3 regions of the Saccharopolyspora hattusasensis genome follow, and region 1 is predicted to be linked to each of the others. Evidence: riboswitches for the same ligand, from Rfam matches in the RefSeq annotation. Region 1 holds a riboswitch; each other region holds the start of a gene.
What was found. A riboswitch is a leader RNA that binds a small molecule or an ion and turns the genes downstream of it on or off. The one in region 1 is predicted to bind glycine.
Positions count from the first base shown of each region.

Region 1 (4,272 bases):
CGCAACGCGGGTAGCGTCGGAGGCGTCGGTGCGCGATCCTCGACGGGGATGTCACGCTTCGGCGCGCTGGAGGAGGCGATGTGACGATGAGCAGCGAGATGCGCGTCGTCGGCGTGCGAGTTGAACTACCAGCAAACCAGCCGATTCTGCTGTTGCGCGAGGCGCACGGCGAGCGTTACCTGCCGATCTGGATCGGCTCGGTCGAGGCGACCGCCATCGCACTCGAGCAGCAGGGTGTGCGGCCGCAGAGACCCCTGACTCACGACCTGCTGAAGGACGTCATTGGGGCCCTGGGACGCGACCTTGAACAGGTGCGGATCACCGATCTCCAGGACGGCACCTTCTTCGCCGAGCTGGTGTTCGACGGGGATGTGCGGGTCTCGGCGCGGCCGAGCGACTCGGTGGCGCTGGCACTGCGCATCGGGGTGCCGATCCACGCCGACGAATCGGTGCTGGACGAGGCCGGGCTGATCATCCCGGACGAGCAGGAGGACGAGGTCGAGAAGTTCCGCGAGTTCCTCGACTCCGTGTCGCCGGAGGACTTCCGCGGCGCGGACACCTGAGCCTGCCGATCGACCCGACGAGACCTCCCGGCCCCTGTCCGCGCGCTGCGGGCGGGGGCCGGGTCGTCCGGGGCCCGCGCGTCGCGTTGACCTCCCCGCGGGGCAGGCATACCGTCGAACTTACGCGAATTGCCCCGGTGTGATTCGGTCGCTGGGCGGTGTTCGCGGCCCCGGATCGCGACGGTCCGGGCGCTGGTGATCGTCGTCGTCGGCTTCGTGCCGGACGAGGGGAGGCAGGCGTGGTCGAGGAAGCGCCCAACCGGGATGCTGCCGCGGAGCAGGGCGAGCTGTTCCCCGACGCCGCAATGCCGGACGAGCTGGTCGGCTACCGGGGTCCGGCCGCCTGCCAGATCGCCGGCATCACCTACCGCCAGTTGGACTACTGGGCGCGCACCAAGCTGGTCGGCCCGTCCATCCGCAGCGCCGCCGGCTCGGGCTCGCAGCGCCTCTACTCGTTCAAGGACATCCTGGTGCTCAAGGTGGTCAAGCGACTGCTGGACACCGGGGTTTCGCTGCACAACATCCGGGTCGCGGTGGACCACCTGCGCAACCGAGGCGTGCAGGACCTGGCCCGGCTCACGCTGTTCAGCGACGGGACGACGGTCTACGAGTGCACCTCTGCCGAGGAGGTGGTCGACCTGCTGCAAGGTGGCCAAGGGGTGTTCGGCATCGCCGTCAGCGGCGCGATGCGCGAGATCAGCGGCACCATCCACGACTTCCCGGCCGAGCGGGCCGACGGCGGCGAGCTGGTGCCGCTGGTCGACGACGAATTGTCCCGCCGCCGGCGCGACCGGCAGGCTGAAACGGGCTGATCGCGGCCGGCCCCGGCCGGTGGTGTGCGGCCGGTGACATCACGGGTCCGCTCGACCCCCTGGTCGGGTAAGCTGCGGCACATCGCCGACCCCGTGCGGGAGAGTCCGGCCCGGCTTCGGCCGTGGTCGGCGCCGAAGGAGCAAACCTCCCCGCCAACCTCTCAGGCCACCTGGACCGCACGGGCGAGATGCCTCTGGAAAGAGGATGCACCACGGCTGTGGCGCATCCCGCCGACGGTGCAAGCCCGGTTCCCGGGTGAAGCTCTCAGGCGTTCGCTTCGCGGACAGTGACAGAGGGGGAGAGCAGAGCAGTTCCGGCTGTTCTGCCGCCCTTTGCCCGCCGCGACAATTGAGGTTTGGCGATGACCGACGTGACCCACGATCGCATTCCACTGGCCGCCCTGGAGCACGGAACGCCGTTCGCCGACCGGCACGTCGGGCCGATGCCGGCCGAGCTTGCCCGCATGCTCGACGTGATCGGCGTCGGCTCGTTGGAGGAGCTGGGTCAGAACGCCGTGCCGGACACCATCCGGGAAGGCGACCTGCAGCTGGCGCTGCCCGAGCCGGCCACCGAGTCCGAGGCGCTGGCCGAGCTGCGCGAGCTCGCGCGCCGCTGTCGCCCGCACGCCGAGATGATCGGGCTGGGCTACTACGGCACGGTCACGCCGCCGGTGATCCTGCGCAACGTGCTGGAGAGCCCGGCCTGGTACACCGCCTACACCCCGTACCAGCCGGAGATCTCGCAGGGTCGGCTCGAAGCGCTGCTGAACTTCCAGACGATGGTGGCCGACCTGGCCGGGGTGCCGGTGGCCAACGCGTCGATGCTCGACGAGTCCACCGCGGCGGCCGAGGGCATGACGCTGGTGCGCCGCGCGGGCCGGTCGAAGTCGCCGCGGTTCGTGGTGGACGCCGACACGCTGCCGCAGACCATCGCGGTGATCGAGACCCGCGCGGAGCCGCTGGGCATCGAGATCGTCGTCGCCGACCTGTCCGCTGGCGCGCAGGCGCTGCCGGAGGACGAGTTCTTCGGCGCGCTGCTGTCCTACCCGGGTGCCTCCGGTGCGGTGCGCGACCAGGAGCAGATCATCGCCGAGGTGCACCGGCGCGGCGCCAAGGTCGTCGTCGCGGCCGACCTGCTGGCGCTGACGCTGCTGCGCTCGCCCGGCGAGATCGGCGCGGACGTGGTGGTCGGCAGCACCCAGCGATTCGGGGTGCCGATGGGCTTCGGCGGCCCGCACGCCGGATTCATGGCCGTGGCCAAGGGACTCGAACGGCAGCTGCCGGGCCGGTTGGTCGGCGTGAGCGTCGACGCCGACGGCAACCAGGCCTACCGGCTGGCGCTGCAGACCCGCGAACAGCACATCCGCCGCGAGAAGGCCACCAGCAACATCTGCACCGCGCAGGTCCTGCTGGCCGTCGTGGCGTCGATGTATGCCGTGTACCACGGCCCCGCCGGGCTGCGGTCGATCGCGACCCGCGCGCACCGGATGGCCGCCGTGCTCGCCGAGCAGCTGCGCCGCGGCGGGGTCGAGGTGCTGCACCGGGAGTTCTTCGACACCGTCGTCGCGAGGGTGCCGGGCAAGGCCGACGACGTTGTCGCCACGGCCCGCCGGGTCGGCATCAACCTGCGCCGGGTGGACGCCGACCACGTCGGCATCAGCTGCGACGAGACCACCACGCGGGCGCACCTGGCGGCGGTGTGGCAGGCCTTCGGCGTCACCGTCGGCGACGCCGACGAACTCGACATCGAGACGCCGGACGCGCTGCCCGCGGCGCTGGAGCGCACCTCGGAGTACCTGACGCACCCGGTGTTCCACACCCACCGCTCCGAGACCTCGCTGCTGCGCTACCTGCGGCAGCTGTCGGACAAGGACATCGCGCTGGACCGCAGCATGATCCCGCTGGGCTCGTGCACCATGAAGCTCAACGCGACGGCCGAGATGGAGCCGATCACCTGGCCGGAGTTCGGTTCGCTGCACCCGTTCGCGCCCGCGCAGGACGCCGAGGGTCTGCTGTCGATCGTCAAGGACCTGGAGACCTGGTTGGCGGAGGTCACCGGCTACGACGCGGTGAGCCTGCAGCCGAACGCCGGTAGTCAGGGCGAGTTCGCCGGGCTGCTGGCGATTCGGGCCTACCACCGCAGCCGTGGTGCCGCCGACCGGGACCTGTGCCTGATCCCGGCGAGCGCGCACGGCACCAACGCCGCCAGCGCCGTGATGGCCGGGATGCGGGTGATCGTGGTCCGCTGCGACGACACCGGAAACATCGAGCTGGAGCACCTGCGCGAGCTGGTCACCGAGCACGCCGACGACCTCGCCGCGATCATGATCACCTACCCGTCCACGCACGGCGTGTACGAGGACACCGTGCGCGAGGTGTGCGGCCTGGTGCACGACGCGGGCGGCCAGGTGTACGTCGACGGGGCGAACCTCAACGCCCTGATCGGCCTGGCGCGGATGGGCAAGTTCGGTTCCGACGTCTCGCACCTGAACCTGCACAAGACGTTCTGCATCCCGCACGGCGGTGGCGGGCCGGGCGTCGGCCCGATCGGCGTGCGCGAGCACCTGGCGCCGTTCCTGCCGAACCACCCGATGCAGCCCGCAGCCGGACCGGTCTCCGGCGTCGGCCCGATCAGCGCCGCGCCGTGGGGCAGCGCCTCGATCCTGCCGATCTCCTGGGCGTACGTGCGGATGATGGGTGCCGACGGCCTGCGCCGCGCGACGCTGACCGCGGTGGCCGCCGCCAACTACGTCGCCCGCCGCCTGAACACCTACTTCCCGGTGCTCTACACCGGCAAAGGCGGCTTCGTGGCGCACGAGTGCATCCTTGACCTGCGGCAGATCAGCAAGACCAGCGGAATCACCGTCGACGACGTCGCCAAGCGGCTGGCCGACTAC
Region 1 covers NZ_JBPCDC010000001.1:781,600-785,871, reverse strand. The annotation lists gene ACRXBZ_RS03710 (bifunctional nuclease family protein) at 87-563, shown strand; gene ACRXBZ_RS03705 (MerR family transcriptional regulator) at 803-1,375, shown strand; glycine riboswitch at 1,462-1,563, shown strand; gene gcvP (aminomethyl-transferring glycine dehydrogenase) at 1,738-4,272, shown strand, end outside.

Region 2 (4,272 bases), 2.3 Mb from region 1:
GACGGCCTGCTGCGGCGCGGCGCCGACGTGCAGTGCTTCGACGGCAGGCGCGCCCCGGGTCGGGGCAATCCGGCGGGCGATGATCGAGACGCTGGCCGGCTCGGTCGGCGACCACATCGTCGCCAACGACATCCACAGCCTGCTGGTGCTGGACAACGGCACGGTCGAGTTCCAGAAGGCCGATGCGATCTACCACGCGCGGCACGTCGTGCTCTGCGCCGGCGTCGACACGCCGCGCCTGGTCGCCCGCCTCGGCTGGGACGACGAAGGCCGGTGACAGGAAGGTTCCCATCCTCACGAACCCGGGCCGGCCTGGTCGCCCGCCTCGGCTGGGACGACGAAGGCCGGTGACAGGAAGGTTCCCATCCTCACGAACCCGGGCCGAGTCGTGACAGGAAAGTTCCCATGCTCCCGCGGCAGAGCTCTCCGGCGGCCCGGCGGTGACAGGAAGGTTCCCATCCTCGCACCAACGGGCACGCCGATGCCGACGGCAGAAGGACTCCACCGCTGGCATCTGGACACGTTCACCGCACACCAGGTGACAGGAAAGTTCCCATGCTCACGTGGCAGAGCTCTCCGGCGGATGGTGGCAGGAAGGTTCCCGTGCTCGCGCTGGTCGCGCGGCAGGGTCAGCATTCGATGACGTTGACGGCGAGGCCGCCGCGGGCCGTCTCCTTGTACTTGACCTTCATGTCCCGGCCGGTCTCCCGCATCGTCTTGATCACCTTGTCCAGCGAAACGAAATGGCTGCCGTCGCCGCGCAACGCCATCCGCGCAGCCGTGATCGCCTTCACCGACGCGACCGCGTTGCGCTCGATGCACGGAATCTGCACCAACCCACCGATCGGGTCGCAGGTCAACCCGAGGTTGTGCTCCATCGCGATCTCCGCGGCGTTCTCCACCTGTCTCGGCGTTCCACCCAGCACCTCAGCGAGACCGGCAGCAGCCATCGAACACGCGGAACCCACCTCGCCCTGACAACCGACCTCCGCACCCGAAATCGACGCGTTCTCCTTGAACAACACGCCGACCGCACCCGCCGCCAGCAGGAACCGCACGACACCAGCATCATCCACGCCGGGCGCGAACCGCGTGTAGTAATGCAGGACCGCAGGAACGATCCCGGCCGCACCGTTGGTCGGCGCGGTCACCACCCGCCCACCAGCCGCGTTCTCCTCGTTGACCGCGAGCGCGAACAGCGTGACCCACTCCAGCGGATCGTCGCGCTCGGTCAACGAAGCCGCCAGCTCCGCCGCCCGACGACGGACCTTCAGCCCACCGGGCAGCTCACCGGAGTTGCGGCAGCCGTTGTCAACGCATTCACGCATGACCTGCCAGATACCGAGCAACTCCTTGTGCACGGCATCCTCACCACGCCAGGACAACTCGTTCGCCAGCATCACACCGCTGATCGGCAGCCCTGACTCCTCGGTCCGCGCGAGCAGTTCCACACCCGTGCGGAACGGGTACCGCACCGCGGTCTCGTCCGGTTTGATCCGATCAGTGCCGGTAGCGTCCTCGTCGACGACGAAGCCACCGCCCACCGAGTAGAACACCGCGCTGTCCAGCTCGGCATCATCGGCACCGAACGCGGCGAAGCGCATCCCGTTGGGATGCAACGGCAACGACTTGCGCCGGTGCATGACCAAGTCACGGTCCACGATGAACCGGATCTCCTGCACCCCATCCAAACGCAACCGGCCGGACTCACGGATCTCGGTGACCCGGCCCTCCACCGCCGCCGGATCAACAGTCTCCGGACTGTGCCCCTCCAAACCCAGCAGCACAGCTTTCGGACTACCGTGCCCATGCCCGGTCGCACCCAACGACCCGAACAACTCCGCCTTGATCCGCTCGACCTGCGGCAACCGGCCCGCGCTGTGCAACCGCTGCACGAACAACCGCGCCGCGCGCATCGGACCAACCGTGTGCGAACTGGACGGCCCAATACCCACCGAAAACAGGTCGAAGACGCTGATCGCCATTGACCGCCTCCTACCTCGCTTGGCCCGTTACTCCGCGATCAGCTCGGCGTACTGCTCAGCGGTGAGCAGCGAACCGGTGCTGGTCGGGCGCACTTCGAGCAGCCATCCGTCGCCGAACGGCTCCGCGTTGAGCAGCGCCGGGTCGTCCACGACGGACTCGTTGAGCGCCACGACTTCGCCGGTCACCGGGGCGAACAGGTCACTGACGGACTTTGTGGACTCCAGTTCCCCGCAGGCCTGGCCCGCTTCGATCTTGTCGCCCACCTCGGGAAGCTGCACGTAGACGATGTCGCCGAGCGCGTCCGCGGCGTGCTGGGTGATGCCGATGCGGACCAGCTCGTCGCGGTCCTCGATCCACTCGTGCTCTTCGGAATAACGCAGGTGCGCAGGCAGGGACATGTCGGGAGGCTCCAAGGCAGTCGGGGGGCACTCGTGCCCGTGGTGGCTGGGCCTCCCCCTCTGTTGCGGAACCTGAGAGCTTCGCCGCGGGCCTCGCGGCTTGCACCGTGGGTGGAGCGTCGATGAGACGCACGCTTTCCAGAGTTGCCTCGCCCGAACGGTCATGGGTGCCTGAGAGTTTGTGGGGAGTCTTGCTCCTTCGGCGCCCTGGGGGCTCGGCGTGAGCTCGCAGGGTCTCTCCCGCACGGGGTCGAGGGCCGGTATGCGATTGTCGGTGTGCTCAGCAACGATAAACGGGCCAGTCCTGGTGTCAATGCCCTCCCCCACAACGCACGGAGGCGGCCCGAGGTATTCAGGAGGCCGGTGATGCTGGACATCCGGGCACTGGTCGAGCGGGTCGGCCCCACACTGCTGCGGACCGTGGTCGCCCCGGAACCGATCGTGTGCGTCGGGGACGTCGTCATCGCCGAACCCGATCAGCCGCCGACGGCGGCGGGCGGCGACCTCGTGTTGGGCGTGGCCATCCCGGACCGCGAGCACGCGGTGGCGTTGACGAGGGATTGCGGCGCGAAGGGTGCCGCGGCGGTGCTTCTCAAACCGCCGATTTCGGCGGACGACGCGGTGGCCGCGGCAGCCCGGGACGCCGGGGTGGCGCTGGTCGAGGTCCGCCCTGGCACGGCGTGGGCGCAGTTGGTGTGGCTGATCCGTGCCGCGCTGGCCGGGACCGAGATCGAGGAGGCCGACGCGTCCAGCACCGGGGTCGGGGACCTGTTCCGGCTCGCCGACGCGGTGGCGGACGTGGTGGACGCGCCGGTCACCATCGAGGACGCGCGCTCCCAGGTCCTGGCCTACTCCGCCCGGCAGGACCTCACCGACCCGGCGCGGATCTCGACGATCATGGGCCGGCGGCAGCCCGACGACGTGCTCGCCAAGTTCCGCGCCCGCGGCACGTTCCGCCAGCTCAGCAAGGGCAGTTCGGCGATCTTCGTGCCCGCCCAGCAGGACGGCACCCTGCCCCGGCTGGTGGTGCCGATCCGGATGGGCGGTGAACTGCTCGGCTCGATGTGGGCTGTGGTCCCCGGCGAGGTTTCCGAAGAACGCTCCACCGCGTTCGCCGACACCGCACCGCTGGTCGCGCTGCAACTGCTGCGGTGGCGTGCGGTGGCGGACGCGGAGCGCCGCCGATCCGCCGAGCAGGTGCGGCTGCTGCTGGAGGGCGGCGAAGGCTGGCGGGCGGCAGCGAACGAGCTAGCGGTGCCCGCCGAAGCGCACCGGGTCGTCGCCATCGAAATGCCCCCGTCCGCCAGCCCCGCGGAAGGGCACCGGTTGGCGATGTGGGAATGGATCACGCGCGGAATCGGGCGGCGCCCGCTGGTCACCGAGATCGGCACCATGCTCTACGCGCTGGTGCCAGACCGGGGGCGCGCGGGCGGCTGGCCGGATCTGCGGGCAGCGCTCACGTCCCACGACGTTTCGCCGCGCCCGCTGATCGCGGTGGGCACCGCGGTGGCGGTCGCCGAGCTGCCCCAGTCGCGGTCGCAAGCCGAGGAGCTGATCAGCTTGCTGCGCACCGGCCAACTGCAGCAACGGGTGGCGGTGTACGAGGAGAACTGGCATCTGCTGGTGCTCAGCCGGATGGCCGGTGCGGCGACCGACGCCGGTATCGGTGCCCTCGGCCCGCTACCGGTGCTGCGCGAGCACGACCGAACGCAGGGCACCGAATACCTGGCCACGCTCCACGCGTGGCTGCGCCACCCCGGCGATCCCCGGCAGGCGAGCCGCGAGTTGCGCGTGCACCCGAACACTTTCCGGTACCGGATGAAGCGGCTCACCCAACTCGTGGAAGTCGACCTCGAAGACCCCAACGTCCGCTCCGCGCTGTTCGCGC
Region 2 covers NZ_JBPCDC010000001.1:3,102,024-3,106,295, forward strand. The annotation lists gene ACRXBZ_RS14055 (hypothetical protein) at 80-277, shown strand; gene ACRXBZ_RS14060 (L-serine ammonia-lyase) at 630-1,985, opposite strand; gene gcvH (glycine cleavage system protein GcvH) at 2,013-2,384, opposite strand; glycine riboswitch at 2,435-2,532, opposite strand; glycine riboswitch at 2,533-2,637, opposite strand; gene ACRXBZ_RS14070 (PucR family transcriptional regulator) at 2,751-4,272, shown strand, end outside.
Region 2: it holds a riboswitch for glycine, as region 1 does, so the genes downstream of both, gcvH (glycine cleavage system protein GcvH) here and gcvP (aminomethyl-transferring glycine dehydrogenase) in region 1, are expected to answer to the same signal.

Region 3 (4,272 bases), 1.6 Mb from region 1:
ATGAACTCCGCGATCCGGCGGCACTCCCCTGCGGACGTGCGCATCAGCGTGACCTGCGGGTTGTGCACGTACAGGTTGCGGTCCCGGTACTGCGGCGGAACGGTTTCCAGCGCGCCGAAGTTCACCATGTCCAGGGCGCCGCACGAGCCGACGTAGGGCACTCTGGTCCGGGCGATGGCGTCCAGGCGCTGCTCCCCCGCGCTCATCACGCCGCCGGCGATCAGGTCGCAGACCTCGGTGGTGGTGATGTCCAGGACGGCGCGCACCAGGCCGTCGTCGACGAGCTTCTCCATGGCCCGACCGCCGGTTCCGGTCGCGTGGAACACCAGCGGGTCGTGGTCGGCGGCCAACTGCTCGGCTACCGCGGTCACGCACGGCGTGGTGACGCCGAACATGGACAGCGCGACGGCGGGCTTGTCCTCGGCCGCTGGCAACGGGTGGGTCACCGCGCCCAGCAGCGCGTGCGCGGCGTTTCCCAATACCTGGCGGGAAATCCGGTTCAGCCCGGCGACATCGGTGACCGACGGGAACATCGCGATGTCGGTGGCGTCCACGTAGGGCGAAACGTCGCCGGAGGCCACTGTGGACACCATGACCTTGGGCACGCCGACCGGCAGCGCGCGCATCGCGGGCGTGATCAGCGCGGTGCCGCCCGAGCCGCCGAGCCCGATGACCCCGTCGACGTCCTGCGCGACCAGGAACCGCTCGAACGCCGCGGCCATCGCGGTGACGGCCGATCCCCGCTCGCCGGTGAACACCGCGTCGGCCCCGTCCGGGTGGTGCGCGGCGACCTCGGCGGCCGACACGTCGGCGTCGGAACTCCCACCCGCGGTGGACAGGTCCACGGTGATCACGGGGTGCCCGCGGGCGATCAGCCCGGCGACGTAGAGCAGCTCAGCGGCCTTAGTGTCGAACGTCCCGGCGACGTACGCGCTGCCCACCACTAGTGCGTCACCGGGACAGCAACTCCAGCAGCTCAGCATCTTCCGCGAGGAATCGGCGCACCTGGTTCGCCCGGAACTCCTCGTGGCGGGCAAAGTACTCGCGCAGCGCTGCCACCGCGATCTCGTGCATCGACCGGCCCTCTCGCTCGGCTACATCGCGGAGCTTCGCGTTGTCGTCGTCGTTAAGCCGCAGAGTCGTGGCCATTCCGGCATGGTATCGCGTGGTATCCGCTGATACCACATGCCCTTGGGGCACGAGAAGACCCCCGGCGCCTGGGGTTCTTGGGTTCTAGCGGGCACCGGGGGCCTTCGTCGGGGTTTTCGGTCAGTGGCCCTTGCCGCCCTTGCCGAAGAACTTGTTCTTGACCTGGTCGATCTTCTCCTTGTTCTTCGGGTCGGTGGCGTACTTCTTGGCCTGGTCGATCACCTTGCGGCCCTGCGGGCTGCTGGCGAAGTCGGCGACCTTCTTGAACAGAGACATCGTCGCTCCCGGCGGTTCGGAGTCACGGCTGTCACCAGGCTACCGACAAAACGGGCAGAGGTCTTCTCGCGAGGACAGCCCCGACGTGGCGTATCCCGCACCGCTGCGCAAAACGAGCCCGGAAACAGAGTGAGTGGAGCCCAAGAGCCGAGTTCCGCGGAAGCACGGAAGGTTTGAGCGAAGTCCAGGGAGAACTCGGAGCGTTCACCGGACGGCAGCAGGGCCACCCAGGGGAACTCCTCGGAGAGCATGTCGATCAGTTCGTCCGGCGACAACCGCGCAAACGCGGCACGCACCGCGCGCGCCGCCGTCACGGCGCCTTCCGACGCCCCGACGGCCCGGTCCTACCCGCCCGGTTGACTGGGTCACGTTCAGTTCGTAGCGTCGGCGTTCGCACAACCGAATACCGCGCCGATGACGTCGTGCGGGAGAGACTCCGGCCCCCGAGCAACCTCGGGAGACCGGAGCGCCGAAGGAGCAATACTCCCCAGCAAACTCTCAGGCACCGGCACCGCACGGCACCAGGCGAACACGGAGAAAAGCAGGAGCAACGCGCTTCTCGCCCACGGTGCAAGCCGCCCCTCGCGGGGTGGCGAAACTCTCAGGCCAATGACTCCGGGGAGACCGCCCGACCAGCGCAAGCCCGCGCAGGTCGGGGTCGAGGTGTCCCCGATAAGGTTGGGCGCAGTGAGCTGACCGGCCCTCGACTGCCGACCGGCGCCCACCAGGAGGAGTCGCACCATGTCGTCGCCACGACAGACGCCCTTGCACCGAGTACACGAAGCCCTCGGGGCGACATTCACCGAGTTCGCCGGTTGGCGGATGCCGCTGCGCTACTCCGGCGACACCGCCGAGCACAACGCGGTGCGCAACAGCGCCGGCCTGTTCGACCTAACCCACATGGGTGAGATCCGGATCAGCGGCCCGCAGGCCGCCGAGGCGCTGGACTACGCGTTGGTCGCGAACGCCTCCGCGATCAAGCCCGGCCGCGCCCGCTACACGATGATCTGCAACGCCACCGGCGGCGTGCTGGACGACCTGATCGTCTACCGGCTCGGCGAGCAGGAGTTCCTGGTCGTGGCCAACGCGGCGAACGCCGCCGTGGTCTCCGCCGAACTGGCCGAGCGGCTCGGCGGCTTCGACGCCGAGCACCAGGACGTCTCCGACGACTACGCGCTGATCGCCGTGCAGGGCCCGAACGCGGTCGCCATCCTCGCCCCGCTGACCGACACCGACCTCGCCGAGGTCAAGTACTACGCGGGCTACCGCAGCCAGGTCGCAGGCAAGGACGTGCTGCTGGCGCGTACCGGCTACACCGGCGAGGACGGCTTCGAGCTGTTCACCGCGCCCGGCGACGCGGAGGCCGTCTGGCAGGCGCTGACCGAGTCCGGCGCGCAGCACGGCCTGCAGCCCGCCGGGTTGTCCTGCCGCGACACGCTGCGGCTGGAGGCGGGCATGCCGCTGTACGGCAACGAGCTGTCCGCCGACCTCACGCCCTTCCAAGCCAGCCTCGGCCGGGTGGTCAAGCTGGACAAGCCCGGCGACTTCGTCGGCAAGGACGCGCTGGCCGCCGCCGCGGAGAAGCCCACCGAGCGCACACTGGTCGGGCTGAGCACCGACCAGCGCCGGGCGCCCCGGCACGGCTACCGCGTGCTGGACGCCGACGGCGCCGAGATCGGCGTCGTGACCAGCGGTGCCCCGTCGCCGACCCTCGGCCACCCGATCGGCATGGCCTACGTCGACCGCGACCACAGCGAACCCGGCACCCAACTGCAGGTCGACATCCGCGGCAACAACGTCGCGGTGCAGGTCGTCGAGCTGCCGTTCTACCGCCGCAATGCCTGACGAGATCGAACCAGGAGGCAACACCATGTCGACACCGGACCTGTTCAATGACCAGCTGGCCGCGGTGGATCCCGAGGTGGCGGCGGCGGTCGGCGCCGAGCTCAACCGCCAGCAGACCACGCTGGAGATGATCGCTTCGGAGAACTTCGCACCGCAGGCGGTCCTGGAGGCGCAGGGCTCGGTGCTGACCAACAAGTACGCCGAGGGCTACCCGGGGCGCCGCTACTACGGTGGCTGCGAGCACGTCGACGTCGTCGAGCAGTTGGCCATCGACCGCGTCAAGGAGCTCTTCGGGGCCTCCTACGCCAACGTGCAGCCGCACTCCGGGGCGCAGGCCAACGCGGCGGCGATGTTTGCGCTGCTCAAGCCCGGCGACACGATCATGGGCCTGGACCTGGCCCACGGCGGTCACCTCACGCACGGCATGCGGATCAACTTCTCCGGCAAGCTCTACAACGTGGTGCCCTACCACGTGCGCGCCGACGACCACCGCGTGGACATGGACGAGGTCGCCCGGCTGGCGCGGGAGAACAAGCCGCAGCTGATCATCGCCGGCTGGTCGGCGTACCCGCGGCAGCTGGACTTCAAGCGGTTCCGCGAGATCGCCGACGAGGTCGGCGCGTACCTGATGGTCGACATGGCGCACTTCGCCGGTCTGGTTGCCGCCGGGCTGCACCCGAACCCGGTGCCGCACGCGCACGTCGTCACCACCACCACGCACAAGACCCTGGGCGGCCCGCGCGGTGGCGTGATCCTGTCCTCGGACTCGGAGTTCACCAAGAAGTTCAACTCGGCGGTGTTCCCCGGCCAGCAGGGCGGGCCGCTGGAGCACGTGATCGCCGGCAAGGCGGTGGCGTTCAAGATCGCCGCCGATGAGGAGTTCGCCGACCGGCAGCGCCGCACCGTGGAGGGCGCGCAGATCCTGGCCGAGCGGCTGCTGGCCGACGACGCCGCCAAGGCCGGTGTGCAGCTGGTCTCCGGCGGCACCGACGTGCACCTGGT
Region 3 covers NZ_JBPCDC010000001.1:2,399,859-2,404,130, forward strand. The annotation lists gene ACRXBZ_RS10540 (Tm-1-like ATP-binding domain-containing protein) at 1-941, opposite strand, end outside; gene ACRXBZ_RS10545 (ribbon-helix-helix domain-containing protein) at 952-1,149, opposite strand; gene ACRXBZ_RS10550 (hypothetical protein) at 1,270-1,425, opposite strand; glycine riboswitch at 1,841-1,949, shown strand; glycine riboswitch at 1,950-2,051, shown strand; gene gcvT (glycine cleavage system aminomethyltransferase GcvT) at 2,167-3,270, shown strand; gene glyA (serine hydroxymethyltransferase) at 3,296-4,272, shown strand, end outside.
Region 3: it holds a riboswitch for glycine, as region 1 does, so the genes downstream of both, gcvT (glycine cleavage system aminomethyltransferase GcvT) here and gcvP (aminomethyl-transferring glycine dehydrogenase) in region 1, are expected to answer to the same signal.